4 regions of the Streptomyces sp. NPDC045470 genome follow, and region 2 is predicted to be linked to each of the others. Evidence: riboswitches for the same ligand, from Rfam matches in the RefSeq annotation. Region 2 holds a riboswitch; each other region holds the start of a gene.
What was found. Region 2 has a riboswitch for cobalamin ahead of AB0A97_RS36980 (iron ABC transporter permease). Riboswitches for the same ligand answer to the same signal wherever they lie in the genome.
Positions count from the first base shown of each region.

Region 1: it holds a riboswitch for cobalamin, as region 2 does, so the genes downstream of both, metE (5-methyltetrahydropteroyltriglutamate--homocysteine S-methyltransferase) here and AB0A97_RS36980 (iron ABC transporter permease) in region 2, are expected to answer to the same signal.
Region 3: it holds a riboswitch for cobalamin, as region 2 does, so the genes downstream of both, AB0A97_RS09465 (ribonucleoside-diphosphate reductase subunit alpha) here and AB0A97_RS36980 (iron ABC transporter permease) in region 2, are expected to answer to the same signal.
Region 4: it holds a riboswitch for cobalamin, as region 2 does, so the genes downstream of both, AB0A97_RS37680 (hypothetical protein) here and AB0A97_RS36980 (iron ABC transporter permease) in region 2, are expected to answer to the same signal.

Region 1 covers NZ_JBEZAN010000022.1:105,433-112,819, forward strand. The annotation lists gene AB0A97_RS36250 (hypothetical protein) at 1-14, shown strand, start outside; gene AB0A97_RS36255 (hypothetical protein) at 283-837, opposite strand; gene metE (5-methyltetrahydropteroyltriglutamate--homocysteine S-methyltransferase) at 967-3,285, opposite strand; cobalamin riboswitch at 3,470-3,629, opposite strand; gene AB0A97_RS36265 (cupin domain-containing protein) at 4,057-4,479, shown strand; gene AB0A97_RS36270 (SDR family oxidoreductase) at 4,526-5,275, shown strand; gene AB0A97_RS36275 (hypothetical protein) at 5,436-5,849, shown strand; gene AB0A97_RS36280 (GNAT family N-acetyltransferase) at 5,990-6,457, shown strand.
Region 2 covers NZ_JBEZAN010000024.1:38,302-45,688, reverse strand. The annotation lists gene AB0A97_RS36995 (transcriptional repressor) at 1-39, opposite strand, end outside; gene AB0A97_RS36990 (ABC transporter substrate-binding protein) at 61-1,113, opposite strand; gene AB0A97_RS36985 (ABC transporter ATP-binding protein) at 1,122-1,916, opposite strand; gene AB0A97_RS36980 (iron ABC transporter permease) at 2,002-3,033, opposite strand; cobalamin riboswitch at 3,216-3,353, opposite strand; gene AB0A97_RS36975 (FABP family protein) at 3,349-3,912, opposite strand; gene AB0A97_RS36970 (hypothetical protein) at 4,199-5,068, opposite strand; gene AB0A97_RS36965 (hypothetical protein) at 5,065-6,393, opposite strand; gene AB0A97_RS36960 (DsrE family protein) at 6,483-6,848, shown strand; gene AB0A97_RS36955 (DUF3099 domain-containing protein) at 6,930-7,241, opposite strand; gene AB0A97_RS36950 (DUF1416 domain-containing protein) at 7,354-7,387, opposite strand, start outside.
Region 3 covers NZ_JBEZAN010000002.1:705,492-712,878, reverse strand. The annotation lists gene def (peptide deformylase) at 1-284, shown strand, start outside; gene AB0A97_RS09475 (transglycosylase domain-containing protein) at 308-2,200, opposite strand; gene AB0A97_RS09470 (ribonucleotide-diphosphate reductase subunit beta) at 2,368-3,435, opposite strand; gene AB0A97_RS09465 (ribonucleoside-diphosphate reductase subunit alpha) at 3,438-5,876, opposite strand; cobalamin riboswitch at 6,033-6,174, opposite strand; gene AB0A97_RS09460 (hypothetical protein) at 6,516-7,387, shown strand, end outside.
Region 4 covers NZ_JBEZAN010000026.1:22,708-30,094, reverse strand. The annotation lists gene AB0A97_RS37690 (ATP-grasp domain-containing protein) at 1-305, opposite strand, end outside; gene AB0A97_RS37685 (cysteine synthase family protein) at 302-1,327, opposite strand; gene AB0A97_RS37680 (hypothetical protein) at 1,324-2,232, opposite strand; cobalamin riboswitch at 2,451-2,675, opposite strand; gene AB0A97_RS37675 (cytochrome P450) at 3,332-4,663, shown strand; gene AB0A97_RS37670 (bacteriocin fulvocin C-related protein) at 4,787-5,719, shown strand; gene AB0A97_RS37665 (hypothetical protein) at 6,034-6,159, shown strand; gene AB0A97_RS37660 (hypothetical protein) at 6,230-6,676, opposite strand; gene AB0A97_RS37655 (DUF6232 family protein) at 6,673-7,191, opposite strand.

The DNA.
Region 1 (7,387 bases), on a different contig from region 2:
CGGGGCAGAGCTGACCCCTTCCGGTGCACCATGTGTGCCGCGGGCGGGTGCGGAGCAGCCTCAGTTCTGCTCCGCACCCGCCCGACGGACGTCCGGGGCCCTCACCCCGGAGTCTGCACGCCCCGTACCAGGTACTCCGCATACACCTTGACGGTGCGGCACGCCGCCAGTTCGCGCCGACCATACGGAGACTCTGACAGTGGCGCCGAATGCCAACAACCATGGCCCCGTGCCAACTTCTGCGCATCTTCCCGCCCGCCCTTGCGAAGACTGCCAAGCCGTTCACGTGGCGGCGCGCTCCCTCCGCCACGCCACCGCGTCGGCAGTCAGCGGCGCCTGGATGTTATAGACGTCGCCGACCCGCAGGTTGCCCGGTGTGCTGAATTCACCGTGGCAATTGATGACGGAGACGGCGACCTGGGAATTCGGCTGCCAGAACGTCCGGTAGTACGGCGCGTTCGCCGCATCCGGGATCTCCAGCAACGGGACGCCGCGCCGCTCCAACAGACGCCGCAGCTTCTCGAACCGCAGCCGGGGGGCGAAGCGTCCGTACCGGGTTCGCAGCACCTCGTCGACGGACTTGTGCTTCCGGTGGGCCAGTCTGTGCACCTGCAAGGTGAAATGGTGCCCCGACCAGAGGGCGTCGGTGGATTCGCGTTCCCAGAAGAACTCGGGCAGGCCGTAGGAGTAGCCCAGGCCGGTTTCCCCGAACCTGTTCTCGCCGAAGTCCGGCCCCAGGTTTTCGGCGACGCGCTCGGGAGAATCGGTGTGGCGCAGGCCGAGCACGGCGCCGGTGGTCACGACGTCCATGTAGAACGCCAGGGAATACGGGGTCAAGTGATGTTCCTCGATAAGTGCGGGGAGAGCAGTTTACGGCCCGCCGGCCGGCCGTTCCCGAGCCGGCCGGCGGGCTGCCCCCCCGGGTCACCCCCATGAACCGGTTCTAGCTGTGGAGTTCGAAGGTGATCACGACGTGGGCAGCTCCGCGCGCACCGTCCGCGCGGCCGCGACGAGGTTCTCCAGCGAAGCACGGGTCTCGGGCCAGCCCCGGGTCTTCAGACCGCAGTCGGGATTGACCCACAGCCGCTCGGCCGGGATGGCGCCGAGGCCCTTGCGCAGCAGGCTCGCCGCCTCCTCGGCGCTCGGCACGCGGGGCGAGTGGATGTCGTACACGCCCGGGCCGGCCTCCCGCGGATAGCCGTGTTCGGCCAGTTCACGGGCCACCTGCATGTGTGAGCGGGCCGCCTCCAGGCTGATCACGTCGGCATCCAGATCGTCGATGGCCTGCACGATGTCACCGAACTCGGCGTAGCACATGTGTGTATGGATCTGCGTCCGGTCCCGCACCCCGCCGGTGGTGAGGCGGAACGCCTCGGTGGCCCAGGCGAGGTAGGCGGGACGGCCGGCGGCGCGCAGCGGCAGCGTCTCGCGCAGCGCCGGCTCGTCGACCTGGATGACCGAGGTGCCGGCCGCCTCCAGGTCGCCGACCTCGTCACGCAGGGCCAGCGCCACCTGCCGGGCGGTGTCGCCGAGCGGCTGGTCGTCCCGGACGAACGACCAGGCGAGCATGGTGACCGGGCCGGTCAGCATCCCCTTGACCGGACGGTCGGTGAGCGACTGCGCGTACCGCGTCCACCGCACCGTCATCGGCTCGGGCCGCGAGATGTCGCCCGCGAGGACCGGCGGCCGGACGTACCGCGTGCCGTACGACTGGACCCAGCCGTGCTGTGTGGCGAGATACCCCGTCAGCCGCTCGGCGAAGTACTGCACCATGTCGTTGCGTTCGGGCTCGCCGTGCACGAGGACGTCGATGCCCGCCTCCTCCTGGAAGGCGAGCACCTCGCGGATCTCGTTCCCGATGCGTTCCTCGTACCCGGCCGTGTCCAGGCGTCCCGCCCGCAGGTCGGCGCGGGCGGCGCGCAGTTCGGCGGTCTGCGGGAAGGAGCCGATGGTGGTCGTCGGCAGCAGCGGCAGGCCGAGGTGGGCCCGCTGGGCGACGGTCCGTTCCCCGTACGGCGCCGAGCGGCGGCCGTCGGCGTCGGTGACGGCGGCGGTACGGGCCCGTACGGCGGGGTCGCGGGTGATCGCGGAACCGGCGCGGGACGCCAGGTCGGCGCGGTTGGCGGCCAGTTCGGCGGCGATCGTGTGGGTGCCCTGCGCGAGGCCGCGGGCGAGCGTGGCGACCTCGGCGGTCTTCTGCCGGGCGAACGCGAGCCAGCGCAGGACCTGCGGGTCGATGTCCCGCTCGGCGGTGGCGTCCAGCGGCACGTGCAGCAGCGAGCAGGAGGCGGCCACGTCGACCCGGTCGGCCAGACCCAGCAGCGTACCGAGCGTGGCCAGCGACTTCTCGTAGTCGTTGATCCAGATGTTGCGGCCGTTGACGACTCCGGCGACCAGCCGCTTGCCGGGCAGGCCGCCGGCGGCGGCGAGCGCGTCCAGGTTGCCCGCCGCGGCCTCGGTGAAGTCCAGCGCGAGACCGTCGACGGGCGCCTTGGCGAGTACCGGCAGGGCCTCGCCGAGCTGGTCGAAGTACGAGGCGACCAGCAGCTTCGGGCGGTCGGCGAGCGTACCGAGGACGCGGTAGGCGCGCTCGGCGGCGTTGAGGTCGGCCGGGGTGCGGTCCTGCACCAGGGCGGGCTCGTCCAACTGCGCCCACTCGGCGCCGGCCGCGCGCAGGTCCGCCAGTACCTCCGCGTAGACGGGCAGGAGCCGGTCGAGCAGGGTCAGCGGGTCGAAGTCGGCGGCCACACCGGGGGCCGGCTTGGACAGCAGGAGGTAGGTGACCGGGCCGACGAGGACCGGGCGCGGGGTGTGACCGAGCGCGAGTGCCTCCCGCACCTCGCCGACCTGCTTGGCGGAGTCGGTGGAGAAGACGGTGTCAGGCCCCAACTCGGGCACGAGATAGTGGTAGTTGGTGTCGAACCACTTGGTCATCTCCAGCGGCGCCACGTCCTGCGTCCCGCGCGCCATCGCGAAGTAGCCGTCCAGGGCGTCGGCCTCGACGGCGGCGCGGTGGCGTTCCGGGACAGCGCCGACCATGACGCTGGTGTCCAGCACATGGTCGTAGTACGAGAAGTCACCGGTCGGCACCTCGTGGATGCCGGCGTCGGCCAGCTGCTGCCAGTTGGAACGGCGCAGGTCCTTCGCGGTCTCCCGGAGGGCGTCCGCGGTGACGCGGCCCTTCCAGTACCCCTCGACGGCCTTCTTCAGTTCCCGGTGCTGTCCCTGGCGGGGGTAGCCGTACACGGTGGCCCGTGCTGCCGCGGCTGCGGGCTTCGCTGTCACGGAACTCTCCTTCGCGAGCGTGATCTTCTCCGAGCCCGGTGACGGGACGAGAACGCGAAGGAATGACGCACCGGACGGGCCACCCGGCGCCGAACGGCACCCATGCCCGCCTGCTGTGGTCGCCGACCCGCCCTCGAGGTCACCGGAAGGTCCGCGCACGTACGGACGCGCGCGGGCAACGGGCAGGTCTTCGGACTCGCGGGCACGCCTGCCGGACCATCGTCCGGCGGACACCTATTGGCCGTCGCTTCCCGGATCCGCGGCCCGGATCCAGTGCGTATGACGGCGGTCGTTCCCGCTCACCGCTGCGGGGCAGTCCCGGATTCCCACCGGGTTCCCTCTTACGACGCGCCTGCCTGGCGGGCAGGGCGAACCAGCTGCACCGGACAGCGTAGATCGGTCGCACCCGGTAGGGACACCCTTGTTCACATGGTGGTACGTGAGATGGGACACGGGGGGGAGGGGTGGGGGCGGGCGGGGGCGGAGCCGGGCGGGACGGCGGGGACGGGGACGGGCGGAGCCGGGTCGGACGGGCGGGGCCGAGGCTCCGTACGGCGTCCCGGATGTGTCCGGATCGGCGCTCACCGGGCATGCCGGGGGTCTGAACAATGGGACATCTCCCGGCCGGGCCGCTTACCGGCGGGCCGTTCGCCGAGGCCTGGTGCCGTACACCGGGGGGCCGGCACCGCACACCGGGGCGGCACCGCCATCGCTACCGATACCGGCACAGGCACCGGCGCCGGCATCGGCACCGCAGAAGGAGGACCCGCCATGCCCGGCACCCACGAACACCCGCCCTCGGAGGCATGGAAGTCCGCGCTCACCGTGCTGCAAGAGGTCGTCCCGCCCGCCATCCCGGAGGGCGCGCACGTGTCGACCGTCCAGATCGAGTACCCGCCCGGCGACCAGGGTGCCCCGCCGCACCGCCACCCAGGGCCGGCCTTCGGGTACGTGCTGGAGGGCGAGATGCGCTTCGAACTGGAAGGTGAGCCGGAGCGGATCGTCCGCGCCGGGGAAGCGTTCTGGGAGCCCGGCGGTGACGTCATCCACTACCAGGACGGCAACGCCCTCACCGACACGCGGCTGCGCTTCGTCGTCACCATGCTCTGCGTACCGGGGCAGCCCATGTCCGTCCTGGTCGACGACGAAGAACTCAAACAGCGCGCTCACCTGCGCGCACCCCGGGAGCCCTGACGCCTCTCCGCCCCAGCGGGCGCCAACAGCGCGAGGAGCAGACGAAGTGAAGATCGTGGTCATCGGAGGCACCGGCCTCATCGGCGGCAAAGTGGTCGGCAGACTCACCGAGCGCGGACACGAGGCCGTGCCCGCCGCGCCCAGTACGGGCGTCAACACCCTCACCGGCGAGGGCCTCGACACCGCGCTGGCCGGAGCCCAGGTGGTCGTGGACGTGGCCAACTCGCCCTCCTTCGAGGAGTCGGCGGTCCTGGAATTCTTTACCACCTCCACCCGCAACCTGCTGGCCGCCGAGGCCACGGCGGGCGTCACGCATCACCTGGCGCTGTCGATCGTCGGCATCGACGACCTGCCCGACAACGGCTACTTCCGGGCGAAGGTGGTCCAGGAGCGGCTGATCAAACAGGGCCCGATTCCCTACTCGATCCTCCGGGCGACACAGTTCTTCGAGTTCGTCAGAGGCATCGCCGACGCCGCCACCGACGGCGACACCGTGCGCGTACCACCCGTGCTCTTCCAGCCCCTGGCCGCCGAGGACGTCGCCGAGGCGGTGACCAAGGCCGCCGTGGAAATCCCGCAGAAAGCCACCACCGAAGTGGCCGGCCCCGAAGTCTTCCGCTTCGACGAACTCGTCGCCCGGGCCCTGCACGCCTGGCACGACCCGCGCACGGTCGCCCCCGACCCGCACGCCCGCTACTTCGGCTCCGAACTCACCGAACGCAGCCTCGTCCCCGACGAGGGCAGCGCCCGACTGGCCACCACCCGCTTCGAGGACTGGCTGCGTACGTCTTCCTGAACACGGCGAGGCAGGCATACACGTTGCTCGCGGTCCGAGGACGGGTTCGATCAGATCAAGCGACACACCGCGCGTGCCGCCAGGTCCGGTGGGTGGGGGCGCTCACACCCTTCACTGCGAGCATTTCTACGTTGTGGGCGAACGCGGAAAGGTGTCCGAAGTGCAGACTCGGACCGCTCAGATGGAAACGGCCGGCGGCCGCATCGACCTGCGGCATGCCGGGCAGGGAAGGAACTTGTTGTTCGTGCACGGTCTGATGGTCGACGGACACCTGTGGGACCCGCTGGCCCCGGGACTGCACGACCGGTTCCACATCGTGCTGCCCGACATGCCGTTAGGGGGACACCGCACGCCGCTCGAACCGGACGCGGACTGTTCCCTGGAGGCGCACGCTCGGTCGCCATCGCGGAGCGTTCACGCGCCTTCGTGTCGCTCGACGAGCCGGACCGGCTCGTCGAGCGTCTCCTCGAATTCATCGACGACGGCAGACCATCACAGGACGCGACGTAAAAAGGAGGGACACATCGCACCCACCGACCCCACGGCCGAGAAACTGGAAACTACCCACCCCTGAACGGTTGTCTCCCGGCCTTGACCGAGTGCAGCGCTCCGCGACGTCACCCAGTTACCGCGAGTAGCTGAGCGTTCCAATGCCGATCACATCCCCATCGCACCCCCCTCGCATCCCCATCACCCCCAACCGAAAGGCAGGGCATGCAAGACGTACGCCGGGCCCGTACGACCGACCACACCACCCTCGTGGAGTGCGTCCAGCGCTGGTGGGGCGACTCACGCACCCCGGAACAAGCGAGGGAACTCTCCCTGCTGCTGCCACGCCTCTTCCTGCAACACTTCGCGGACACCAGTCTGGTGCTGGAGGACGTGCGGGGAATCCGGGCGTTCCTCGTAGGCTTCCACTCCGCCGACCACGCGGACCAGGCGTACATCCACTTCGTCGGAGTGGACCCCGAGTTGCGCCAGCAGGGCGTCGCTCGCCGCCTCTACACCACCTTCTTCGAACGCGCGGCAGCAGCCGGCCGCACCGAGGTACGCGCCATCACCTCGCCGCACAACACCGGTTCCATCGCCTTCCACAGGGCCCTGGGCTTCACCCCGTCGGCCCCGATCGCGGACTACGACGGTCCCGCGCTGGACCGGGTGACTTTCCGCCGCGCCCTTTGAAGAGGCGGAGGTGGCGGGCGGGCATCCCCTGTGTGGGGCCCGCCCGTTGCCCGGCGGGTAGGACCATCCCCGCACGCGCGGGGACCGCAGGATGCGGAGGCGCCGTTCGGTGTCGGGAGTGGGACCATCCCCGCACGCGCGGGGACCGCAGGCTTCGACCAGCGGTTTCGTCAGGCGTGGTGGTGGTTTTTCCTTACTTTCAGGGAATCCGGCGAATGCTGCGAAAGCTGCCTCTTCTTGGTCATTCCGTCGCTGCTCCCCTCGGGAAGGCCCCTGGGCCGAAGGCGAATCGACTTCGGTGGAGCAGGATAGGCCCTCCTGGTTGACGAGGTGGCAGCCGTGGGGCCGGGGCGAATGCGGAGTGCCGGGGAGAACCCCGCGTTCGTGCGCGTCACGCGGCTCGGCGTTTGCGTTGGCGGTAGGTGGTCAGCTTGCGGCGTTCCTCCTCGTCCGTGGCGCCCCAGATGCCGTAGAAGAGACCGGCCGGGCCCGTAACCCACCGCGATGGGTGGTCGAAGGGCGTTGACCAGGCAGATCGATCTTTCGCGCCGATGCCCGTTGATCTGGCCGAAAGTCCCAGGGGTCCCAGAGCAATCCCAAGCGGGCGCTGGCCCACGACCACGCCGGCGGCTGTGTACGTGACGCCGGAAGCCGCCGGTGCTGCTGACCTGCTGCGATGGCGGTTGTCACGGGCGCTGGGGGACGTTGGTCCGCGTATCATTCGGATCTTGGTCTCAACCGCCGGGAGCCGGGATGGGCTGACGTTACGGTTCGGGAGGGACCATCGGTGCGGAACTGGCGGCTTCGCGCTGATCTGGCAGTTGCCGAACAACAGAGGGGCTCAGAAGGCGCCGTCTTCTCGCTCGCTGCATGGGTGCGAGCAGTCGAGAGTGTGAGAACCGCGTCAACACCAGCCTGTCCCGGTGCAGG
Region 2 (7,387 bases):
GCGCTTGCGGAGGTCGCTCTGCCAGTCGCTGCTCACCACACCGACAGTGTAGGAGGACGTTCAGTGGCCGCCTACGTTCCGCAGGTAACCGGAGAGCGCGGCGACGGCTGCCGGGTTGCGCGGGCTCTCCACCAGGTCGGCGTAGTCCAGTACGAAGATGCGGTCGTTCTTGATCGCCGAGACGTTCTTCAGCGGCCCGTACGACTTCAGGAACGCCTTCTTCTGTTCGGCGGTCGGCGTGCCGTAGTCGTTGATGACGATCACGTCGGGGTCGCGTTCGACCACCGATTCCCAGCCGACCGTGGTCCAGGAGTCGTTGAGGTCCTTCATGACGTGGTCGCCGCCGGCCTTGGTGATGATGTCGTGCGGCCCGGCGAAGCGGCCGGAGGTCATCGGCTTGTCCTGGCCGCCGTCGTAGAGGAAGACGGTGGGCCGTGCGCCGTCCTTGGGGGCCTTGGCCTGCGCGTCGGCGATCTGCTTGCGGTACGTGGCGATCAGCGCGTCCGCCCGGTCCTCGACGTCGAAGATCTTCCCGAGGGTCTTCAGGTCGGTGTAGAGCGCGTCCAGCGGCGGCATCACGCCGCGTGCGCTGCCCTGGCCGCCGTCGGATCCGTTGCGGCACGACTCGGTCAGGACGTAGCTGCCGATGCCGAGCTTCTTCAGGGAGGCCGGGGTGACGTCGCTGTCCTCGCCGAAGCCGTAGTTCCAGCCCGCGAAGACCAGGTCGGCCTTGGCGTCCAGGGCGATCTCCTTGGTGATCGTCTTCTTGGAGAGCCACGGCACCTTGCCGTACGCGTCCTTCCAGGCGACGGCGTCGATCCTGCCCCGGTACTCCGGCATGACGTACCCGGCCATGTGGTCCTCCAGGCCGAGCGCGAACATGATGTCGGCGATCCCGACGTCGTTGGTGACCACCCGCCGCGGCGCCTTGTCGTACGTGGTCCGCGTCCCGCAGTTCTCGATCGTGACCGGGTAGTGGCCGGACCCGCCGCCCGGCCCGGACGCCTGGGCGGCGCCCTTCTTCCCGTCCTCGGCGACGTGCGCGCCGCAGCCGGTGAGCACGGCGAGCGTGAGGGCGGTGAGCAGGGCGGCGGAGCGGTGGCGGGTACGCATGGGGGGCCTCATGAGGTGGTCGGTGCGTCGGTACGGGCGGGCAGGCGGTCGAACAGCAGTTGGACGACGCCGGTCTCCGGATGCGGTACGCGGTGCGCGCGCACCCCGAACACCTCGGCCAGCAGCTCCGGGCCCAGCACGTCGTGCGGCGCGCCGGAGGCGACGATGCGCCCGCCGGAGATGACGTACAGCTCGTCGCAGTGCACGGCCGCCAGGTTCAGGTCGTGCAGCGCGGTCAGCACCGTCAGCCCGCTGTCCCGGACCAGCGCCAGCAGCTCGAGCTGCTGCGCGATGTCGAGGTGGTTCGTCGGCTCGTCCAGCACCAGCACCCGCGGCTCCTGGGCCAGCGCGCGGGCGATCAGCACCCGCTGCTTCTCGCCGCCGGACAGGCTCAGGAAGGCCCGCCCGGCGAGGTGGGCGGCGCCGGTACGGTCCAGCGCGTCCTCGCACACCCGCAGGTCGGCGGCGCTCGGCCGCCCCGACCCGCGCTGGTGCGGCAGCCGCCCCATCGCGACGACCTCGGCGGCCGTGAACCCGAACTCGGTCGCCGACTCCTGGGGCAGCGCGGCCAGGTGACGGGCCCCTTCGCGTACGCCCATGGCGTGCAGGTCGGTGCCGTCCAGCCGTACCGTCCCGGCGGCCGGGCGCAGCGCGCGGTAGGCGCAGCGCAGCAGGGTGGACTTGCCGCTGCCGTTGGGTCCGACCAGCCCGACGACCCGGCCGCTGTCCGCGTGCAGGGTGATGTCGTGCACGAGCCGCGCGCCGGCCACGTCCACGGACACCGCGTCGATGTCGATCCGCATCAGGCACCGCCTCCGTACGTACCGCCGTGGCCCCGCATCGGACACCGCATGGGGCCCCGCACCGGGCACTGCATCAGGACCCGCATCAGACCCCGCCTCCGAACGTGTAGCCGCGCCGCCGCATCAGCAGCACGAAAGCCGGCACCCCGAGCACCGCGGTGATCACTCCGACCGGCAGCTCGACGGGCGCCAGCAGCACCCGGGACAGGATGTCCACCCACACCATCAGCACCGCACCCAGCAGCGGCGCCACCGCCAGCACCCGGCGGTGCCCGGCGCCCACCAGCATCCGCGTCACGTGCGGCACCATCAGCCCCACGAAGCCGATCGCCCCGCTGACCGCGACCACCGCGCCGGTGACGGCCGCGGTGACCGCGAACAGCTCCCGGCGCAGCCGCCCGGGGTCCACGCCGAGCGCGGCGGCCGACTCGTCGCCCATGGCCAGCGCGTTCAGCCGGCCCGCGGAGAGCATCAGGTACAGCAGCGCCCCGGCCACCGCCACCGCGGCGACCGGCAGCGAGCCCCAGCCCGCCCCGCTGAGGCTGCCGAGCAGCCACATCATGGCGGACCGCGCCGCCTCGCCCCGGTCGGCGGCGAAGACCATCAGGGTGGAGAGGGCGGAGAAGCCGTAGTACATGGCGGAGCCGGTCAGGACCAGGCGCAACGGGGTCAGGCCGTGCGCGCTGCGGGCCGCCGCGTAGACCAGCACCATGGCCAGCAGCGCCGAGCCGAAGGCGGCGGTGGACAGGGCCCAGACGCCGAGGGCGCCGAGCGAGCCGAAGAGCAGGACGGCGTTGGCGCCGACCGCGGCGCCGGAGGAGATGCCGAGCACGAAGGGGTCGGCGAGGGCGTTGCGCACCAGGGCCTGGACGGCCACGCCGATGGCGGACAGCCCGGCGCCGACGACGGCGGCCAGCAGCGTGCGCGGGAAGCGCAGCTCCCACACGATGGTGTAGGCGGAGACCTCGTCGGAGGTGATGGTCCCGCCGCTCAGCCCGGCGCCGAGGTGGCGCAGCACCTCGCCCCACCCGACACCGGAGGCGCCGAGGCCGACGCCGCACACCAGGGACGCGAGCAGCACGACGGCGAGCCCGGCGGCCAGCGGCACGGTGGGCAGCGGCGAGCCGGTACGGGGCCGGTCACCGTCGGGCCCGACGGGTGCGGAGGCGGAGGCGGCGGTACGGGCTGGGGCGGCCAAGGGGCGTACGCCTTCGGCTCGGGCCGCGTCCGTACGGTCCGGGGTGACGGCGCGTGGCGCGAGGCCCGCGGCGGTGTCCCCTCGCAGTCCACGGCGAGTTGATCAGGAACCGGCGCCCCCGCGGGTGATCGGGCTGGCGGAACACGCGGTTCCGCACACCGTTGCGGGTCAGCGCCGGACTCTCACCGGACTTCCCCCGCCGGGGCGCTCTGCGACCTGTGGAGGTCTGCTTGTCTACTTGAAGAAGGCGATGCCGTCGTCCGGCAGGTCCTTGATGTCCTTGGCCCACTCGCGCGGGTCGACGACCTTCTTCAGGTGCGCCGACATGTACGGACGCAGCGGCACCTCGGGGGTGGCCTTCTCGCCGACCCACATCAGGTCGCTGTTCACGTACCCGTACAGGCGCTTGCCGCCGCTGTACGGGCCGGAGGCCGCGGTCCGCGCCACGGCGTCGGTGGCCAGGTCGATCTGCGGCTTCTGGTCGGCCAGCTCGCCGTACCAGACCTCCGCGACGCCGCCGTCGCGGATCATCACGATCTCGACCTTGCGGTCCTTGTCGATGCGCCAGTAGCCGGACTCGGTCTCCAGCGGAGCGACCTTCTTGCCCTCGCCGTCGAGCACCCAGCTGTGCGAGGTGTATTCGAGGAAGTCACGGCCGTCGTGCGTGAAGGTGACCTCCTGGCCGAAGTTGCACTTCTCGGAACCGGGGAAGTCGGCGACGCCGGCACCCTCCCAGTTGCCGAGCAGGAAGGCGAGGGGCACGAGGGCCGGGTTCAGGTCGGACGGGATCTCGATCATCAGCTCAGGCGATCTGTGTCGGGGAAGTCTGGTGTGTTCGGGGTTCTCAGCGCTGGCCCTGGTACAGCTTCTTCCAGGTCAGCCCGGCGAAGGCGACGACGCCGACGGCGACCAGGACGAGCAGGGTGGTGAAGACTGCCTCAAGCACGAGCGCGCTCCTCGGACGGAGTGAGGTGTTACGGACCGGAAGCGAGTCTAGTCGGCGTGCTCGGTGGTGGCGCTGTGAGGTCGGTCCCGCCGGGAGCCCCGGGCGCCTGACGCACCCGGGACACCCGGCGCCGCCGGTTCAGCTCAGGAGCTGCTGCTGGAGGGCGACGGTCTGGTAGAAGGCCGTCGGTACGGTGCCGCCGGGGCGGGAGTGGACGACGAGGGCGACGGTGTCGCCGGCGAACAGGTAGGCGTACCGCACGGAGCGGGCGCCTCCGGAGCCGGTCTGCCGGTACACCTCCACAGCGGAGTCGAGGACGTCGCCCGGCCGCGCCTGCACGGCCGACTCGTAACCGTCGTCCCGTACGACGGTCCGCGCGTCCCGCAGGTTGACGACCGTGCCCTTCCAGTCGTTCAGCACCGTCAGGCGGAAGTACTGGGCCACCGCCGCGCTCTCGAACTGGACCAGGTGGACCCGGGCCCGGGTGCCGTCCGGCATGGTCCAGCCGCGGGAGGCGGTACGGCGCGGGGCGTAGTCGGCCAGGTGCCGTCGCAGCAGGTCGCCGGAGGGAGCCTCGTACTCCGCGGTGAAGGCGGCGGTGTCCGGCGCGTCCTTCCCGCCGGTCTTGTCGAGGTCCACCGCGGCACCCTCGGGAGCGGTCAGGCGCAGACCGCCGAGGTCGGCGTGGTGGACGCCGGAGGGACCGCCGGCGGTGGCGCCGGGCGTCTTCGCGAAGGGGGCGGGCGCGCCGTGGGGGAGCGGTGGCCGGTGCTGTTCCGGGTACGGCCAGCGGCCGTCGCCCGGCGTGCCCAGACCGGGCAGGTCGGTACGGTCCGCCGCGGTGATCCCGTAGGCGATGCCGGTGCCGAGGAGGCCGCAGACCACGAGGGCCGCCGCGACGCGTGGGAGGGACCGGCGGAGGTGGCGCGGGCGGCCGGCGGCAGGCGGTGTGCCGGGGTCCGCCGGGCCGGCGGGGCCGTCCACGGTCAGTGAGCTGCTGTCGGTCATGCGGTGCCTCCGTGCGTGCCGGACCGTCGGAGCTGCTGGGACAGGTGCCGGGCCCCGCGCGAGGTGTCCAGCCCTTCGGGCCCGTAGGCGGTCAGGACGACCAGGCGGTCTCGCACTTCCCCGGCGCACAGCATCGCTGCCATGCCTTCCGGGCCGGACTCCGCGGGCAGGACGCAGCGCGCGTCGGGGTGGTCCGCCGCACGCGGCCCGGTACGGACTCCGTCGCCCACGAGGGCGGCGGGGAGGCCGCCGGCGGCGCCCGGCTTCAGGCGCAGGAGCTGCACCTCCAGGATCTGGCCGGGCGCCCGGTACGTGCGTACGGCCGACTCGACGACGCCCCGGCGCCGCAGCGCGGAGAAGAAGGCGTCCCGCCGCCCGTCGGGCAGCCAGGCGGACAGCTGCCGTGCCAGCAGCTCGGACTGCTCGGCGCCGACCGTGCTGTCGTTGCGGAAGGAGCCCGGATCGGGCCCGTACGCGGGCCCTCCCGGGGCGGGCAGCAGCTCGGCGCGGAGCGCGGTGGCTCCCGCGCCGGTGGCCTGCGGATCGCCCATGGTGCGGGGCGGGGCTTGGGCCGGGGCCTTCATGAGATTGTCGAGTTGTCGCTGGGCCAGGGGGCGCAGGGCGGCCTCGTCGAGGGGCTTTGTGTCCTGGAAGGTCATGTCCATGACGACCGTGCCACGCCGGGCCAGCGCGCGGGCGGTGTACAGGGGCGCGCTGCCCGGGAACTCCCGCGCCTCTGCCTCCACGTGCAGCGCGCCGGAGGCGGTCCCGGCCAGTTTCACCTCGTGCGCGTGCCGCGTCGAACTGTTCTCCCGCCCCTCCCGCACATACCGCGCAGCGCTCGCGTCCCACATGTCGCGGAACTGGACGAGATCGGTCCGGACGGTGAGGTCGCCGAGGCCCCAGATGTCGTGCGCGACCCGTTGGAAGCCGCTCGTGACCAGCGCCTTGAAGTGTTCGCCGGGCCCGGTGTAGTCCGCGGCGAACTCGTCCAGCCGTAGCCGGTGACGGCCGAAGACCTGTGGCCGCGCCCCGGCCGGACGTGGGGCGAGCAGCACGTCCAGATCACCGTCGGACCACGGCGCAGCCGCAGGCCGTGGCGCCGCTTCCCCGGTCCCCTGCGCCGACTGGGCCGCCACGCCCGCGGCCAACGGCGGCAACGGTGTCGGCGGCCGTCCGTACTGGACGGCGTAGCCCGTGGCCACGCCCCCGACGACACCGAGCGCGGCGCCCAGGGCGATCAGCGGGCGCGTACCGCCCGCACGGTGCGCCAGGCGGCGCCATAACCCCGGGCGGGGTGGCTGGTCAGGACGGTCGGGCTGCACGTGGCCCCCAGAAAGATCGTGTGCTGGTCGGACAACTGACCAACTGCGGGGCCGAATGGTTGCGTTGGCAAGCGTTCTAAAGTGGCCGTATGGCGAAGAAGCTGGTGATCAAGGTGACGGCGGGGGCGGACGCCCCCGAGCGGTGCTCGCAGGCGTTCACGGTGGCGGCGGTGGCCGTGGCCAGCGGGGTGCACGTCTCGCTGTGGCTGACCGGGGAGTCGGCGTGGTTCGCGCTGCCGGGGCGCGCGGCGGAGTTCGAGCTGCCGCACGCGGCGCCGCTGCCGGATCTGATCGACTCGATCGTGGCGGGCGGCGGCACGATCACCGTGTGCACGCAGTGCGCGGCCCGCCGGGACATCGAGGAGAAGGACCTCATCGAGGGCGCCCGGATCGCCGGGGCGCAGGTCTTCGTGAGCGAGGTCATGCCGGACGGGGTGCAGGCGCTCGTCTACTGAGGGCGCGGCGGCCCGGGGCGGTCCGGGCGGCGGCCCGGCGGCTGCCCGGGGCGCCGCCCGGCCGACGGCCCGGGACGTGGCTCAGCGGCGGCCCGAGCCGGAGCCGGACCCGGAGCCCGGCCCGGGCCCGTGGTCGTCGATCTCACGCCACCACCGGTCCGACTCCGGGTCGCCCGACTCGTCCCACCAGCGCTCACCCGGCTCCCGCCGGTTGCCGACGATCGCCGCGAACGGCGGGATGACCATGGCGACCACGCACATCGCCACGGCCGCCGGCACGGACCACAGCCGTACCACGCCCCACGCCAGGACGAAGAGGGCAAGACAGACGCCCATCAGGGCGAAGTACCGGCGGTGCCGGCGCTGCGCGGGCGGACGCTGGTGCGCGGACATGGTTCCACCGTAGATCCGGCCGGGGTGGCTGGGAAGCGCGGCGGGCCGCACCCCGGCCAAGGCGTCCAACCCCCTGGGGTGCGGCCCGTCGGCCGTACGTACTCGTACCGTGTCAGACGGCGATCGCGACCTCCGCGAGGCCACCG
Region 3 (7,387 bases), on a different contig from region 2:
TCGAGCGGCGGGTGCTGGACGACTCGAACGAGGGCTGCCTGTCGGTGCCCGGCGCGTACGCGGAGCTGGCCCGTCCGGACTACGCCGTCGTCCGCGGCCAGGACACCGAGGGCAACCCGATCGTGGTCCAGGGCACCGGTTACTTCGCGCGCTGCCTCCAGCACGAGACCGACCACCTGTACGGCTACCTGTACATCGACCGGCTCTCCAAGCGCGACCGCAAGGACGCGCTGAAGCAGATGGCCGAGCGCGAGCCGCGCTACCCCGTCGTCGCCAACGACTGAGCCGCGGCCCGGCCCGGCCCCGCTCACTTCGCCGTGCCGGTGGCGAACGCGCCCCAGATCCGGGGCGGTATCCCGTTGCCGAACAGCCGGGCGTCGCCGCCCACGCCCTCCATGGGCAGCAGCCGCGGCGCGCCCGGCTTGGCACGGAAGACGGTGACGGCGGTGGTCAGCCCGCCGCGGGACCCGCCGTCGTTGCCGATGAACCATGCCGAGCGCATGCGGTCGTCGGGGCCGGTGCCGCCCGCGGCGACGCCTTGCGGCAGCTTGGCGACGGTCTCCTGGGGCAGCGACTTCCAGGCGAAGGACCGCAGCGCGAAGGTGACGCCGCGCGCCGCCTCCGGGGCCAGCACGCGGCGCGGCTCCGGCGGCTCCAGGCCCGGCAGCGGCTTGCCGTCGTGCACGACCTTGGTCACCGAGTACGGCTCGGCCCGGTTGCCGTCGTTGCTGAACAGCGCGTACGCGCCAGCCAGCCGGATGGCGCTGGGCGTGGAGGTGCCCAGCGGGAACGTGGGCTCCAGCCGGGCCAGGCTGGTCTTGTGCAGGCCCGCTTCGAGGGCCAGATCCCGGATCTTCTCCAGCCCGAGGCGCTTGCCCGCGCTGACGAACGGCGGGTGGGCGGAGGTCACCAGACCCTCGTACAGCGCGGACGGCAGGGCGACGGCCGACGACGGGCCGCCGGCGCCGGGAACCGCCTCCGCGGCCTCGGCGCTGCCCTCGCGCAGGGCGGTGGCCAGCACGAACGGCTTGAAGGCCGAGCCCGCCGGCACGCCCGCGGTGTCGGCGTTGTTCGCGAAGTGCTTCGTCGCGTCCGGGCCGCCGTAGAGCGCGACGACCGCGCCGTCCCGGGGCCGTACGGAGGCGGCACCGCATTCCACGTACGCGTCGGCGGCACGCTTCTTCGGGTCGATGCCGCGGCGCCGTTCGTCCTCCACGGCTTTCGCCAGCCGCGCCACCTTGTCCTTCTCGAAGGTGGTGTGGACGCGGTAGCCGCCGCGGGCCAGATCGCGGTCGGTCAGGTCCGTACGGCTCCTGAGGTATTTCTTCGCGGCGTCGACGAGATAACCGGTCTGGCCTTTCTGACTGGTCGGTGTGACCGGTTCGCGCGGCTCCGGGAACGTCGTGTAGCGGGCGCGCTCCTCCCGGCTCATCAGACCGGTCTCCACTTCGCGGTCCAGAATCCACTTCCAACGCTCCACCGCCCGCTCGTGGTTGGCGTCGCTCAGCGCCGGATCGTACTGCTCGGCGCCCTTGAGCAGCGCGGCCAGCGCCGCGCCCTGGCTGGGGTCGAGGCTCTTGGCGGGAATGCCGTAGTAGGCGTTCGCGGCGGCCTGGATGCCGAACGAATTCCGCCCGAAATAGCTGGTGTTGAGGTAGCCCTGCAGGATCTCCGACTTGGACTTGCGGTGGTCCAGCTTCAGCGCGATGAAGAATTCCTTCACCTTGCGCTTGAGGGTCTGGTCCTGCGAGAGGTACGTGTTCTTCACGAACTGCTGGGTGATGGTGGAACCGCCCTGGGCATCCTGGCCCTTGGCCATGTTCACCGCGGCGCGGGCGATACCGGAGAGCGAGACGCCGGAATCGGAGTAGAAACTCGCGTTCTCGGCGGCGATGACGGCGTGTTCGACAGGGTCGGGCACCTGGGCGAGGGTGACGTTCTGCCGGTTGACGGCGCCCTCGCTGACCATCTGGCTGCCGTCCGCCCAGTAGTAGACGGTGGCTTCCTGGCGCGAGGCGGCGTTCTCGTCCGGGATGTCGACCTGTGCGTAGACGATGAGGAAGAGCCCGGCGAGACCGGCCGCGCCGACGGCGGCGGCGCCGAGCTGCTGTCTCCAGGACGGCAGCCAGCGGCGCCGGCCGCCGCGGCCCTGGCGGGGATAGTCGATGAACCGTTTCCTCGGTTGCTCGCTGCCCTTCATGCAAGGGGAGAGCTGGCGGGCCGGGGCAGGGTTGCCGTCGCCCGCACGTTGTCATCGACTCATCAAATCCGATCCGGATTCGTCGGACATAAAGAATACGGGCGGTGCCGGTCCGCCGTCGTGGACCGGCACCGCCCGGTTGCTCGACCCGCCGGGTCAGAACCGGATCAGAACTCGTCGTCGAAGGAGACCGAACCCTCGACTGCGACCTGGTAGGCCGAGGCGCGCCGCTCGAAGAAGTTGGTCAGCTCCTGGACGTTCTGCAGCTCCATGAAGGAGAACGGGTTCTCCGAGCCGTACACCGGCGCGAAGCCGAGGCGCTGCAGACGCTGGTCGGCGACGCACTGGAGGTACTCGCGCATCGACTCGGTGTTCATGCCCGGCAGCCCCTCGCCGCACAGGTCACGGCCGAACTGGAGCTCGGCCTCGACGGCCTCCTTGAGCATGTCGGTGACCTGGCCCTCCAGCTCGTCGTCGAAGAGGTCGGGCTCCTCCTCGCGCACTGTGTCCACGACCGAGAACGCGAACTCCATGTGCATGGTCTCGTCGCGGAAGACCCAGTTGGTGCCGGTCGCCAGGCCGTGCAGCAGACCGCGCGAGCGGAACCAGTACACGTACGCGAAGGCGCCGTAGAAGAAGAGGCCCTCGATGCAGGCCGCGAAGCAGATCAGGTTCAGCAGGAAGCGGCGGCGGTCGGCCTTCGACTCCAGCCGGTCGATGGACTCGACCGAGTCCATCCACTTGAAGCAGAACTCGGCCTTCTCGCGGATGGAGGGGATGTTCTCCACGGCGGCGAACGCGGCCGCGCGGTCCTCCGGATCGGGCAGGTAGGTGTCCAGCAGCGTCAGATAGAACTGGACGTGCACGGCCTCCTCGAAGAGCTGCCGGCTCAGGTAGAGCCGCGCCTCGGGGGAGTTGATGTGCTTGTAGAGCGTCAGGACCAGGTTGTTCGCCACGATCGAGTCACCGGTCGCGAAGAACGCGACGAGCCGGCCGATCATGTGCTGCTCGCCGGGCGACAGCTTGGCGAGGTCGGCCACGTCGGAGTGGAGGTCGACCTCCTCCACGGTCCAGGTGTTCTTGATCGCGTCCCGGTAGCGGTCGTAGAAGTCCGGGTAGCGCATCGGGCGCAGGGTCAGCTCGAAGCCCGGGTCGAGCAGGTTCTTGCTGCCGGTGGTGGCGGTGTGCGAGGCGGCAGCGGACGTCGTCTCGTTCTTTTCGGGTGCGGTCGTCATGATTACTGGCATGCCTCGCAGGACTCGGGGTTTTCCAGGGAGCAGGCGACGGCCTCGGGGTCGGCCGCCTGGGCGGGGACGGGAGCGGTCTGCGCGCCCCCGCCCGTACCGCGCGCGGACTGGGCGATACGGGTCGCCGGCCGCGAGCGGAGGTAGTAGGTGGTCTTGATGCCGCGCTTCCAGGCGTACGCGTACATCGAGCTGAGCTTGCCGATGGTCGGGGACGCCATGAACAGGTTCAGCGACTGGCTCTGGTCGAGGTAGGGCGTACGGTCCGCCGCCATGTCGATCAGCGCGCGCTGCGGGATCTCCCATGCCGTGCGGTACAGCGCGCGGGTCTCGGCGGGAATCCAGTCCAGCTCCTGCACCGAGCCGTTGGCCTCGCGCAGTGCGTCACGGGTGCGGGCGTCCCACAGGCCCAGCGCCTTCAGCTCCTCGATCAGGTACGCGTTGACCTGGAGGAACTCGCCCGACAGCGTCTCGCGCTTGAACAGGTTCGAGACCTGCGGCTCGATGCACTCGTACACGCCCGCGATGGAGGCGATGGTGGCGGTCGGCGCGATGGCCAGCAGCAGCGAGTTGCGCATACCGGTCTTCGCGATACGGGCGCGCAGCGCCGCCCACCGGTCCGCCCAGCGCGGCTCGGCGTTCGGGTAGTGGTCCGGGTGCAGGACGCCCCGGGCCGTACGCGTCGCGGACCAGGCCGGGTGCGGGCCGTGCCGCTCGGCGAGGCCGGCGGACGCCTCGTACGCCGCGAGCATGATCCGCTCGGAGATACGGGTGGACAGCTCGCGCGCCTCGGGCGAGTCGAAGCCCAGCCGCAGCCGGAAGAAGACGTCCTGGAGGCCCATCAGGCCCAGGCCCACCGGGCGCCAGCGGGAGTTGGAGGTGCCGGCCTGCTCGGTCGGGTAGAAGTTGATGTCCACCACGCGGTCGAGGAAGGTCACCGCGGTGCGGACCGTGGCGTCCAGCCGCTCCCAGTCCATCTCGCCGTTGTCACCCAGGTGGGCGGCGAGGTTGACCGAGCCGAGGTTGCAGACGGCGGTCTCGCCGTCGTCGGTGACCTCCAGGATCTCGGTGCACAGGTTCGAGGAGTGCACGACCTTGCCGGGCTCGGCGGTCTGGTTCGCGGTGCGGTTGGCGGCGTCCTTGAAGGTCATCCAGCCGTTGCCGGTCTGCGCGAGGGTGCGCATCATCCGCGAGTACAGGACCCGGGCCGGGACCTGCTTGACGGCGCGGCCCTCGGCCTCCGCCTTGCGGTACGCGGCGTCGAACTCGTCGCCGTACAGATCCACCAGCTCGGGCGCGTCGCTGGGGGAGAACAGCGACCAGTCGGCGTCCGCCTCGACGCGGCGCATGAACTCGTCGGGGATCCAGTGCGCGATGTTCAGGTTGTGGGTGCGCCGGGCCTCCTCGCCCGTGTTGTCGCGCAGCTCCAGGAACTCCTCCAGGTCCGCGTGCCAGGTCTCCAGGTAGACGCAGGCGGCGCCCTTGCGCCGGCCGCCCTGGTTCACGGCCGCGACCGAGGCGTCCAGGGTGCGCAGGAACGGCACGATGCCGTTGGAGTGGCCGTTGGTGCCGCGGATCAGCGAGCCGCGGGCGCGGACCCGGGAGTACGACAGGCCGATGCCGCCGGCGTGCTTCGACAGCCGGGCCACCTGGTGGTAGCGGTCGTAGATCGAGTCCAGCTCGTCCAGCGGGGAGTCCAGCAGGTAGCAGGAGGACATCTGCGGGTGCCGGGTACCGGAGTTGAACAGGGTGGGCGAGGAGGGCAGGTACGACAGCGTGCTGGTCAGCCGGTACAGCTCGGCGACGTCGGCGAGTGCCCGCTCGCTGTGGTCCTCGGCCAGGCCGCAGGCCACCCGCAGCAGGAAGTGCTGCGGGGTCTCGATCACCTGGCGGGAGATCGGGTGGCGCAGCAGGTAGCGGGAGTGCAGGGTACGCAGGCCGAAGTAGCCGAACCGGTCGTCGGCGCCGTCCGTCAGCGCGCGCTCCACCAGCTCGTCCAGGCGGTCCGCGTGGGTCCGTACGAACTCCGCCGTGCTGTCGGCGATCAGGCCCTCGCGGTGGCCGACGGCGACGGAGGCGGAGAAGGCGACCGCCCCCTCCGCGGCCGCCTCCTCCGCGATGGCGCGGGTCAGCAGGCGGGCGGCCAGCTTGGAGTACTGCGGCTCGTCGCCGATCAGGCCGGCCGCGGCCTCCATGGCCAGCGAGCGCAGCTCGGCCTCGTCGGAACCGGGGTGGCGGCCGCGCAGCGCGGCGGCGGCGATCTTGCCCGGGTCGGTGGCGGGCAGGTCGACGGTGAGGTCGGTCAGCGTGTGCAGCAGGGCGGCGCCGGGGCCGTCCGTGGCCTGGCCGCCGTGGCCCTGCCGGGGCTGCGTGTCCTTCGCGGGCTGCACGACCTGCTCGGCTGCTGCGGGCTCCGTTGGCGCGATGGTCACGTGCTGCTCTCCCTCACTCGGCGGGGGCCTGGGGAGGGCACGGGGCGCGTACGGGCGTGCGGCACCCCCGGTACGGCAAGGGGCGCGCGGGCACACCGCGCAGCGTCCACCGGTCCAACCCGCGAGACCCGGACGTATCGACGTCCGCGCCGGTCCTGGCGCGGGCGTACTGTGGGCAGGTCTTCGGACTCACGGGTGCGGATTGACGCACTTCGTACACCGTTGCGGGACAGTTCCGGATTCGCACCGGATTCCCCTGCGACGACAGCGAGCACGAGCATACATCTTGTGCTGCCTCGTGCACCCACCCCCATATCTTGTGTCGCGTTGGCGCGGGGATGTCCGGAGCCGTGGTATTCGACGGCCGTTCCGGGGCGGTTTCCCGGGGTTTTCCGGGGCCTCCGAGAGGGTGCCACGCGGTGGCTCCGGGGCTGTTCCCGGGGGCCGGGGCCGTTCGCCGGGCCATCCGCCCGGCCGTTCGCCGGGCCGTCCGCCGCGGCCTGGACGGGGGCTGATGCAGGGGGCGTATTGGTGGCGCGGAATGCCCCTGACGCGTTGACCGGGGCTCCTGGAGCGTATTGGCTCCTTGTCTGCTCCGTCGGTCGGCGGGGCGGGTGGGGGCCTTGTGCGAGGGGGAACATGCGAGGAACCGGTGCGGCGCGCGGCGCCGTGCGCGTCGTGGGGCTGATGGCGGGGGCGTGCGTCGTGGCAGGGGTGCTGACGGCGTCACCGGCAGCCGCCGCGGGGCGGGCGGCTCCGGCCACCGAGCGGGTCGGTGTTGCCATGGACGGGACGCAGGGAAACGGTTTTTCGGGCGATCCGGAGCTCAGCGCGAACGGGCGGTTCGTGGCATTCACCTCGGAAGCCACCGATCTGGGGCCCACGGACACCAACGGCCAGCAGGACGTCTACGTCAAGGATTTACGGACGGGAAAGGTCGACCTGGTCAGCGTCGCCGGTGACGGCACGCCCGGTGACGCCCTCTCCGGATCGCCCGGGATCAGCGCCGACGGACGGTATGTGGCCTTCTACTCCGGCGCGGCGAACCTGGTCCCCGGCGACACCAACGGCGAGGGCGACGTCTTCGTCCACGACCGCCGCACCGTGCGCACCGTGAGTCCCACCGCGGGCGCCGGGAGGTCCCCGTACGGATACGGGGTGCAGAACTTCGCCCTCAGCGGCGACGGCCACCGCCTCGCCTTCGGCTCCTACCGCCCGGACCTGGTGCCCGGCGACACCAACGAGCGCCTGGACATCTTCGTCCACGATGTGCAGAAGGGAACGACGCGACGGGTCAGCGTGGCGAGCGACGGCACCCAGGCGAACGCCCCGTCCGCCTTCCCGTCGATCAGCGCCGGCGGCCGCCGGATCGCGTTCACCTCGAAGGCGACCAACCTCACCCCCGCCGGCCCCGGCTTCCGCCGCCCGCCGCCGCAGGACCCCCTGTACGTCCACGACATCGCCACCGGGCGCACCCGTGCGGCGAGCCTGAGCACCACGGGCGCCGTGGT
Region 4 (7,387 bases), on a different contig from region 2:
ACCGCCGGGTCGAGGCCGGGCAGCCCGAAGCGGGCGGTGAGTTCGGCGCCGACCGGCATCCAGGTGTCGGTCGAGCTGATCAGCCCCCGCAGGCCCGGAGTACGGGCGAGCTGTTCCGCCACCAGTTCCGTGTCGAAGGTGTCGGTCTCCACCACGTCGAGGGCGCCCGCGGGCAGCCGCTCCAACTCGTACGCGTAGTAAGCGGGGTCGCGGGTCAGCAGCCGCAGCGGCTCGCCCAGCCGGGCGGCGGCGCGCGTCAGGTGGCCCAGCCCGAAGGTGAGCGATTCCAGGCAGACCACGGTCATGCGCGGGTCTCCTCACGGCGGGACGGCCAGGGGGCGCGGTTCCACGCCATCGTCGACCAGGGCATGGACATCTCCTCGGGGCTGCCGACCTCCGTCGGCTTCAGTGCGGCCAGGTCCACGGCCTCCCGGTGGCGGGCGTAGACCCGTTCCACGTAGCGGTGGCCGGTGTCGGCACCGATCACCAGGTGGAGCCGGTCGGGGTGGCGGCGGGACTCGTGGGTGGCGGTCAGGTACGCGGCGCCGGTGGACAGCCCGGCGAAGACGGCGTGCTCGCGCAGCAGCGCGACGGCGCCGGACATGGCGTGGGTGAAGTCCATCCAGTGCACCGCGTCGTACAGGTGGTGGCGGACGTTGTCGAAGGGGATCGAGGAACCGATTCCGGCGATGATGGCTTCCGGGTCGTGGTGGTCCTGGCTCCCGAAGGTGACGCTGCCGAACGGCTGCACCCCGACCAGCCGGACGCCGGGATCCCGGCGGCGCAGATGCTTCACGAGGCCGCCGGTCGAGGCGCCCGACCCGACGCCGCCGACGACCGTCAGGGTGCGGTCCGGCAGGGCCGCGGTCACCAGGTCCGCGACCTCCTGGTAGCCCAGGTAGTGGATGTCGTCGTGGTACTGGCGCATCCAGTGGACGCCGGGCCGTTCGGCGAGGATCTCCCGTACCCGCCGGACCCGCAGTTCCTGATCGAGCTTGAGGTTCTTCGACGGTCTGACCTGCTCGACCGTCGCGCCGAGTATCTCCAACTGGGCGAGGGTGGTGGCGTCCACGGTGGTCGAGGCCACGATGTGGCAGCGCAGGCCGTAGCGGTGGCAGGCCAGCGCGAGGGCGTAGGCGTAGATGCCGCTGGAACTGTCGATCAGGGTCTGTCCGGTACGGACGGTGCCCCGGTCGAGGAGCTGCCGGACGGCCGCCAGCGCGGAGTAGATCTTCATCGACTCGAACCGCAGCAGCACCATGCCGTCCGTCAGCCGGACGAGGTCGGGGATCTTGAGGGCGTCGGCTATGTGGGGATGTGTCGTCACGCGTAGCCTCCTTGGGCGAAAGAGCACTGGTGACCGAGCGAACGGAAGAAGGCGGACAGCTCGCCCTTCAGGGACGGCGCCGGCCGGGAGCTGAAGAGGTAACCGACGAGCGATCCGGTGTGGGCGACGAAGACGCCGTCCGCCCCGAACTCCTCGCGGTGGGCCAGCACGGTTTCGAAGGTGTGCTTGGGCAGTACCTCCTGGGACAGCACGCTGCTGAAGGTCGCGGCCCGGGCCACGGCTGCCGGGTCGCCGGAGGCGAAGCCCTTCAGGAGGTCGGTCAGGCACCTCTCGTACTCCCTGGCGCAGCGCCGGTAGTGCCGCCGCAGCACCGGCGTGACCGCGGCGGTGTCCACCGTGCCCGGCTCCATGACGAAAGCGGTGTGGAAACCGATGCCGGTGCCCAGCCGCCGTACGACCCGGTGCCGTCCGCTCAGGTAGAGCGCGAACTCGTCGAGGAACACGCTGTCGGCCCGCTCTATCGCCGACAGGACGCGGCGGACGGCCCCGGTGTCGTACGGCAGTGAGAAGACCCGGAACAGGCAGCGCAGGGTCGCCACGATGTCCGCCGTCGAACTGGCCATGCCCACTCCGACGTGCAGGTCCGAGTGGGTGCTCCAGCGTCCCGGCGGCAGCGTCAGGCCGAAGTGCTCCAGGAAGAGCCGCGCGGCCGTCGCCGCCTTCGCGCCGAGAAGCGGTCGGTCGGGCGATGCGTCGGACGGTTCGTCGTCGGGCCCGGCGCCCGGCGAGAAGTACACCCAGGAGTGACGGTCCACGGGGAACGAGACGATCGCGATGTCCGCCTCGCCGCCGGGGCGCAGCGGGCCCTGGAACAGCTCGCCCAGCGTCCCCTGGCAGACGCCGGAGACCCACCGTGCCGGGCCGCCGTCGGGTGTGGTCAGCATCGGGCACCGTACAACGGCCGTGCCGGACCCGGCCGTCGGCCGCCCCGGAGACATCGCCTGCGGTATTCCTCGGTCACGAACACGCCCTCTCCCGCCGCACCCGGTCCGAGGATTTCGACCGGTGAGTGAGAGGGCGGCCGCGCCGGGACGCGCGTGGCTCCGCCTGTACCACCGACCCAGCCCTCGCGGTCACTGTGGACAGCGCGTGCGTCCGTTCTCGCTCGCACGCGCGCAGTGGCAGGTATCCGGACTCATGGGCATGTCGGCCGGGCCTTCCGGCAACAACTACCGGCCACCGCTTCCCGCACCCTTCGACCGGGTGCGGTGCTGTATCGGCGGCTTTCGCTCCCACTCACCGCTGCGGGACAGTCCCGGATTCCCACCGGGTTCCCTCTTACGACGCCCCACGGAGAGTGGCGCGAACCGACTGCGCACATCAGCGTAGAGGTGTTCCCGCCACCGCAACAGAGAGGTCTGTGGGGTTGTCTCGATTGGTGCCGCTGACAGGGCGCGGGATGTGTGCAGTACGGGCCCACGGCCCGCGGGAGCCTGTCACCAGCGATCCTGCCGTGCAGCACACCGGCACTGCCCCGGCTCAAACATGTCATGTCGGTACGACTCGTCACGGTCCTGCGACAGATCCACTCGCCGGGCCCGGTGGCCGGTTCGAGCCCCTGGGCCCTCGGCTGGAGAGCCGCACGGGAGACCTGGGGCGGCCCGGTACGGAACGGGGCGCCTCACCGCGGCCCGGGAAGGCCGCGGGGGCCCTGAAGGGGATGAGCCTGAACACCTGGCACGGTGGCGCGAAAGTGCCGGACGGCGTCGACAAGATCGTGCGGCAGGTCCAAGGACTCGGGCGCCGACGTCGTGGCCTTGCGGGTCTCGTCGAGCCCTGTCGCCAAGGAGATGGCGGGGGCCGACTCGGGTGGAGGCATTACACGGTCAGCGGAACGGACGTCCACCTGATCGGCCGCCACCACCGCCTCCGATCGGCCACCGCCTCCTTCCCACCGCCGATACGGACGATGATGGAGGTTCACTCCCGCCGCGCGGGCCACTCCGCACGGCGGGGCCGGGCTGTCAGTCAGGAGGCGTTGGCATGCGGATCCCTGGACCCGAGCCCCGGCCGGACGGCGGGGTGGGGGCGGTCGCCGCGGCGGGCGGACTGCACATCTACCAACTGCGGCTGCACGCCGAGTACGGGCCCGTCGTGCGGTTCCAACTGCCGGGCGCGGAGACGGCCGTGTCGGTCGCCGACCCCGTACTGCTGGAAGCCACGGCCCACCTCGACAAACGGCCGGAACGGCTGTTCGAGTTCCTGGCCCCGCTGTGCGAGGCGGGCAACTTGCAGGTGCTGCCGGCCGAGGAACACACTCCCTGGCGGCGCGTCCTGCTGTCGGTGTTGGCCGGCCGCCCGTCCCACGAGCGGCACTTCGCACGGTTCGCCGCGCTCGCGGCCGGACTCGCGGACCACTGGGCCGAGCGGGCAGGCCACGGGCCCGTGGCCCTGCAGAAGGACCTCACCGCGCTGTCGCTGCGGATGATCTGCGCGTACGCGCTGGAAGGCGAGGCCGCGGACCCGGACGGCGTCGTCGCGGCCTTCGAGGAGGTGCTCACCGAGTACCTGGGACGGCTCTACCAGGTACCGGTGCCGGGCACACGGGAGGAACGCGCCGAGCGGGCGGACCGGGCCCTCGCCTACCTGCGCGCGACGGTCGACCGGGTGGTCGCGGCGCACCACTCCGGGGGCCGCGCGGACCGCAGCGACCTCATCGGGGCGCTCGTCGAGGCCGGCGAGCGGCCCGCGCGCATCCGCGACACCGTCATGGTGACGCTGCTCGCCGCCCACCACACCACCGGAGTCGCCGTCTCCTGGACCCTGCACCTCCTGGGGAGCCACCCCGAGGCGGCCGAGCGGGTCGCCGCCGAACTGGACCGCGTACTCGGTGACCGCGCCGTGCCCGAGTACGCCGACCTGCGGCGCCTCACCTACCTGGACATGGTCCTGAAGGAAGCGATGCGGCTGTACCCTCCCGGCCCGTACGGCGCGCGGGAGACGACCGGACCGCTCGTCCTGGGCGACCACGAACTCCCGGCCGGTACGACGGTCTTCTACCCGTTCTGGGCCGTGCACATGAACCCCGACCACTGGCCCGAGCCCGAGAAGTTCGTCCCCGAGCGGTTCACCCCGCAGGAGGTGGCCGGGCGGTCGCGGCTGGCCTACATCCCGTTCGGCATCGGGCCGCGCAGTTGCGAAGGCGCCGGTCTCGCCGTGGTCGAGGCCGAACTGGTGCTGGCCGTGCTGCTCAAACGCTTCCGCTTCCGGCCCGTGCCGGGGCACCGGGTGACACCGGTCGAACGCTTCGTGCTCTGGGCGCGCGACGACATCCGGATGCTCCTGACGCCCCGTGACACCGCACCGCGTGCCTGAACCCGGTACGTGAGCCCGGGGCGTGAACTCCGTGCCTGAACCCCGTGCGTGCCGGCGGGGCTGGTGCGCGGGGAAGCCGGGTATGCATGGGGCGGCGGTGCCGGTGCGAGCAGGGGAGTGGCCATGACGGAGTGGTTATTGGCGTTCGACGCGGGCTGTGGCGCGTGCAGCGAGGTGGCCGGGGAGATCGGCGGCCTGATGGACGACCGGCTGACGATGGCGGGGCTCGGGGACGCACCCGTACGCGCCCTGCGGCGGCAGGCGCTGGGAGACGACCCGCCGTTCGTCCCCACGCTGCTGGCCGTGCAGGGGGACCGGGTACGGGCGTGGACGGGCCCGGCGCTGTCGGTACGGCTGTGCCGTCTGCTCGGGCCGGCCGGGTCCCTGCGGGTGGTGCGGGCCCTGAACCGGACCGACGTGCTCGTACACGGTGACCGGCGCAGACTGCTCAAGGCCGTGCCGGGCCTGGCGCTGGGCGCGTTCCTCGTCTCCGGCGGCCTGGCCGCTCCGGCCATGGCCTCGCCCGGACGCCGGATGACGGCTGCCGCCGCCGAGGAGTGGGCCGCCGGGCTCGAACGGCTCCCCACCGGCTACCGAGAAGTGACCGCGCTGCCGATGCCGCAGCGCAGGGCCGTGTACGCCCGTGTCCCGGACCGTGCGAAGGCCGGCCTGTGGCTGGAGCACGTACAGCGCTACCGGGCGGCGCACCCCGAGCTGTCGGGGCCGCGGACGGCGATGCTGGAGAAGGTCGCAGCGGCGGTGCCGGCCCTCTTCGCCGGGACCGGCGCCTGGCCGGCGGCGGAGGCCGACCGGCTGCGGGAAGAGTCGGTGGCGGTCCTGGGCCCCGACGTGTCGTTCGCCGCGCTCGGGGTGCTCGGCCCGGCCGATTCGCCCGCCCCGGCCGCCCCCGGCACCTCCCGCCTGCTGATGAACTGCGACTGCCACAAGGGTGCCAGCGGTTGCAGTTCATGCGGCAACTCCGTGCCCTGCACCCCGCAGGCTTCGGGCTGCGGGTGGCTGTGGCAGCAGAACTGCGACGGGGTGTGCGGGGGCTGAGGAAGCGGCGTACGGGCAGCCGGTCCGCGCCCGCGAGGTGGCCTCCGGAAGCGGGCGCGGGCGCGCGAACGTAGGGTGGGCGCGGCAGGCCGGCCCCGGGCCGGCCTGCCCCGCGCGTGTCGGCATCCCGCGTACAGGGAAATCCGCCGTGCCACAGCCCCACGATGCCGGTTCACCCGCGTTCTTCCTGGTCCACGGCGGCTACGGCTCGTCCGCCGACTGGGCGGGAGCCGTACGCGAGCCGGCCTCGCGCGGCCACCGGGCCCTCGCCGTGGACCTCCCCGGACACGGTCCGGCTGTCGGGGATGCCGGCCGTGAAGACGCCGGAGGAGCTGTTTGTCATACGGGTCAACCGGCGCTCCGGCGACCGGCGGGCCCAGGCGGCGGTGCGCGCGGCGTACACCGCGCGCTACCCGGGGGCCGCGTTCCTCGCCTGCTGAACTCCTACGCGCCGGATGTGACACACATCGACGCACCTGTGCGCCCCGTCGCGGCACGTCCGCAACGTCCTCAGAACGCACCAGTGAGGCGCTCGATCAGCGCCCGCGCCGTCTCGTCACCGCCCGCGGCGGCACCGGCCGCGACCGCGCCGACGGCGATCGGGGCCAGATACCCCTTGAGCGCCGCCACCGCGCGCCGTACCGCGCCGCGGTCCGGCTGGTCCCGGCCGGCCTCGTCGAGGATGGCCGCCTCGATGGCCGCGGCGTCTTCCAGAACCTCTTCCGCGACGGCCAGGGAGGGCAACTGGCGCAGGGTGTCGGCGACGGCTTCGACCAGGGTCTCGAATTCCGGAGCGATCTTCCGTCCGGCTTTCCGGGCGGTGTTCTCCGCGCCGTCGCCCCAGGCCAGTTGCGATTTCACGACATTGCCGTACGTCACCGGCCCCTGCACTTTGCCCGCATTACCGTCGCCGATCTGAAATATCTTGTCGCCGAAGTGCGACGGGATTTCGTTCATCGGGTCACCTTGCCCGTGTTCTGATTGCCGAACTGCTTGATGCTGTCGCCGATGTGGAAGTTCTCCACCTGGAATTGGAACTCAGCCTGCGGATTGTCGATCGCAGCCATGATGGAGTGCGATATCTGCGCCACCAGGTTCTTGTCGGGGCTCGTCAGTACGGCGTAGGGCGCGCCCGCCGTCTCGATGTTGAGCCGGTGCAGCGTACTCCGCGTCGCCGCCATGATCAGCCGGACGAGGACCGAGACGACCAGCACGGCCGCGCCGGCGAGCACGGGCGGGCCGACGAGCATCGCGAGTGCTACGCGCCCGCCGGTGCTGTACAGCAGCATTCCCATGAACACGGCGCACACCGCGAAGCCCCAGGGGCCGACGCGCTTCAGGATCAGCCAGAGTCCGGGCTTCAGCTTGACCGTCGTCACGCAGGCGATGTTGTGCAACGGGTACGCCGCGGTACCGACCCAGAGGACCCGTCGGCTGACCTGGACATTGACCACTTCGCGTTTGTAGAACACGCTTCCCCCGAGGTGGTTCGCTGCCCGAAAAGTCACGGCCGGACCAGCATTGCCGAAAGGCCGCCGGGTGAACAGTGGTTACGCGAAAACCGGAAGGCGGGTGCGGTGCGTGAACGTTTCCGCAAAGATTCGGCCCCCAAGCACCCAAGCTTCGACGCAACCGACTCCGCGCGCCGGAAAGCCCGCACGGCGAACA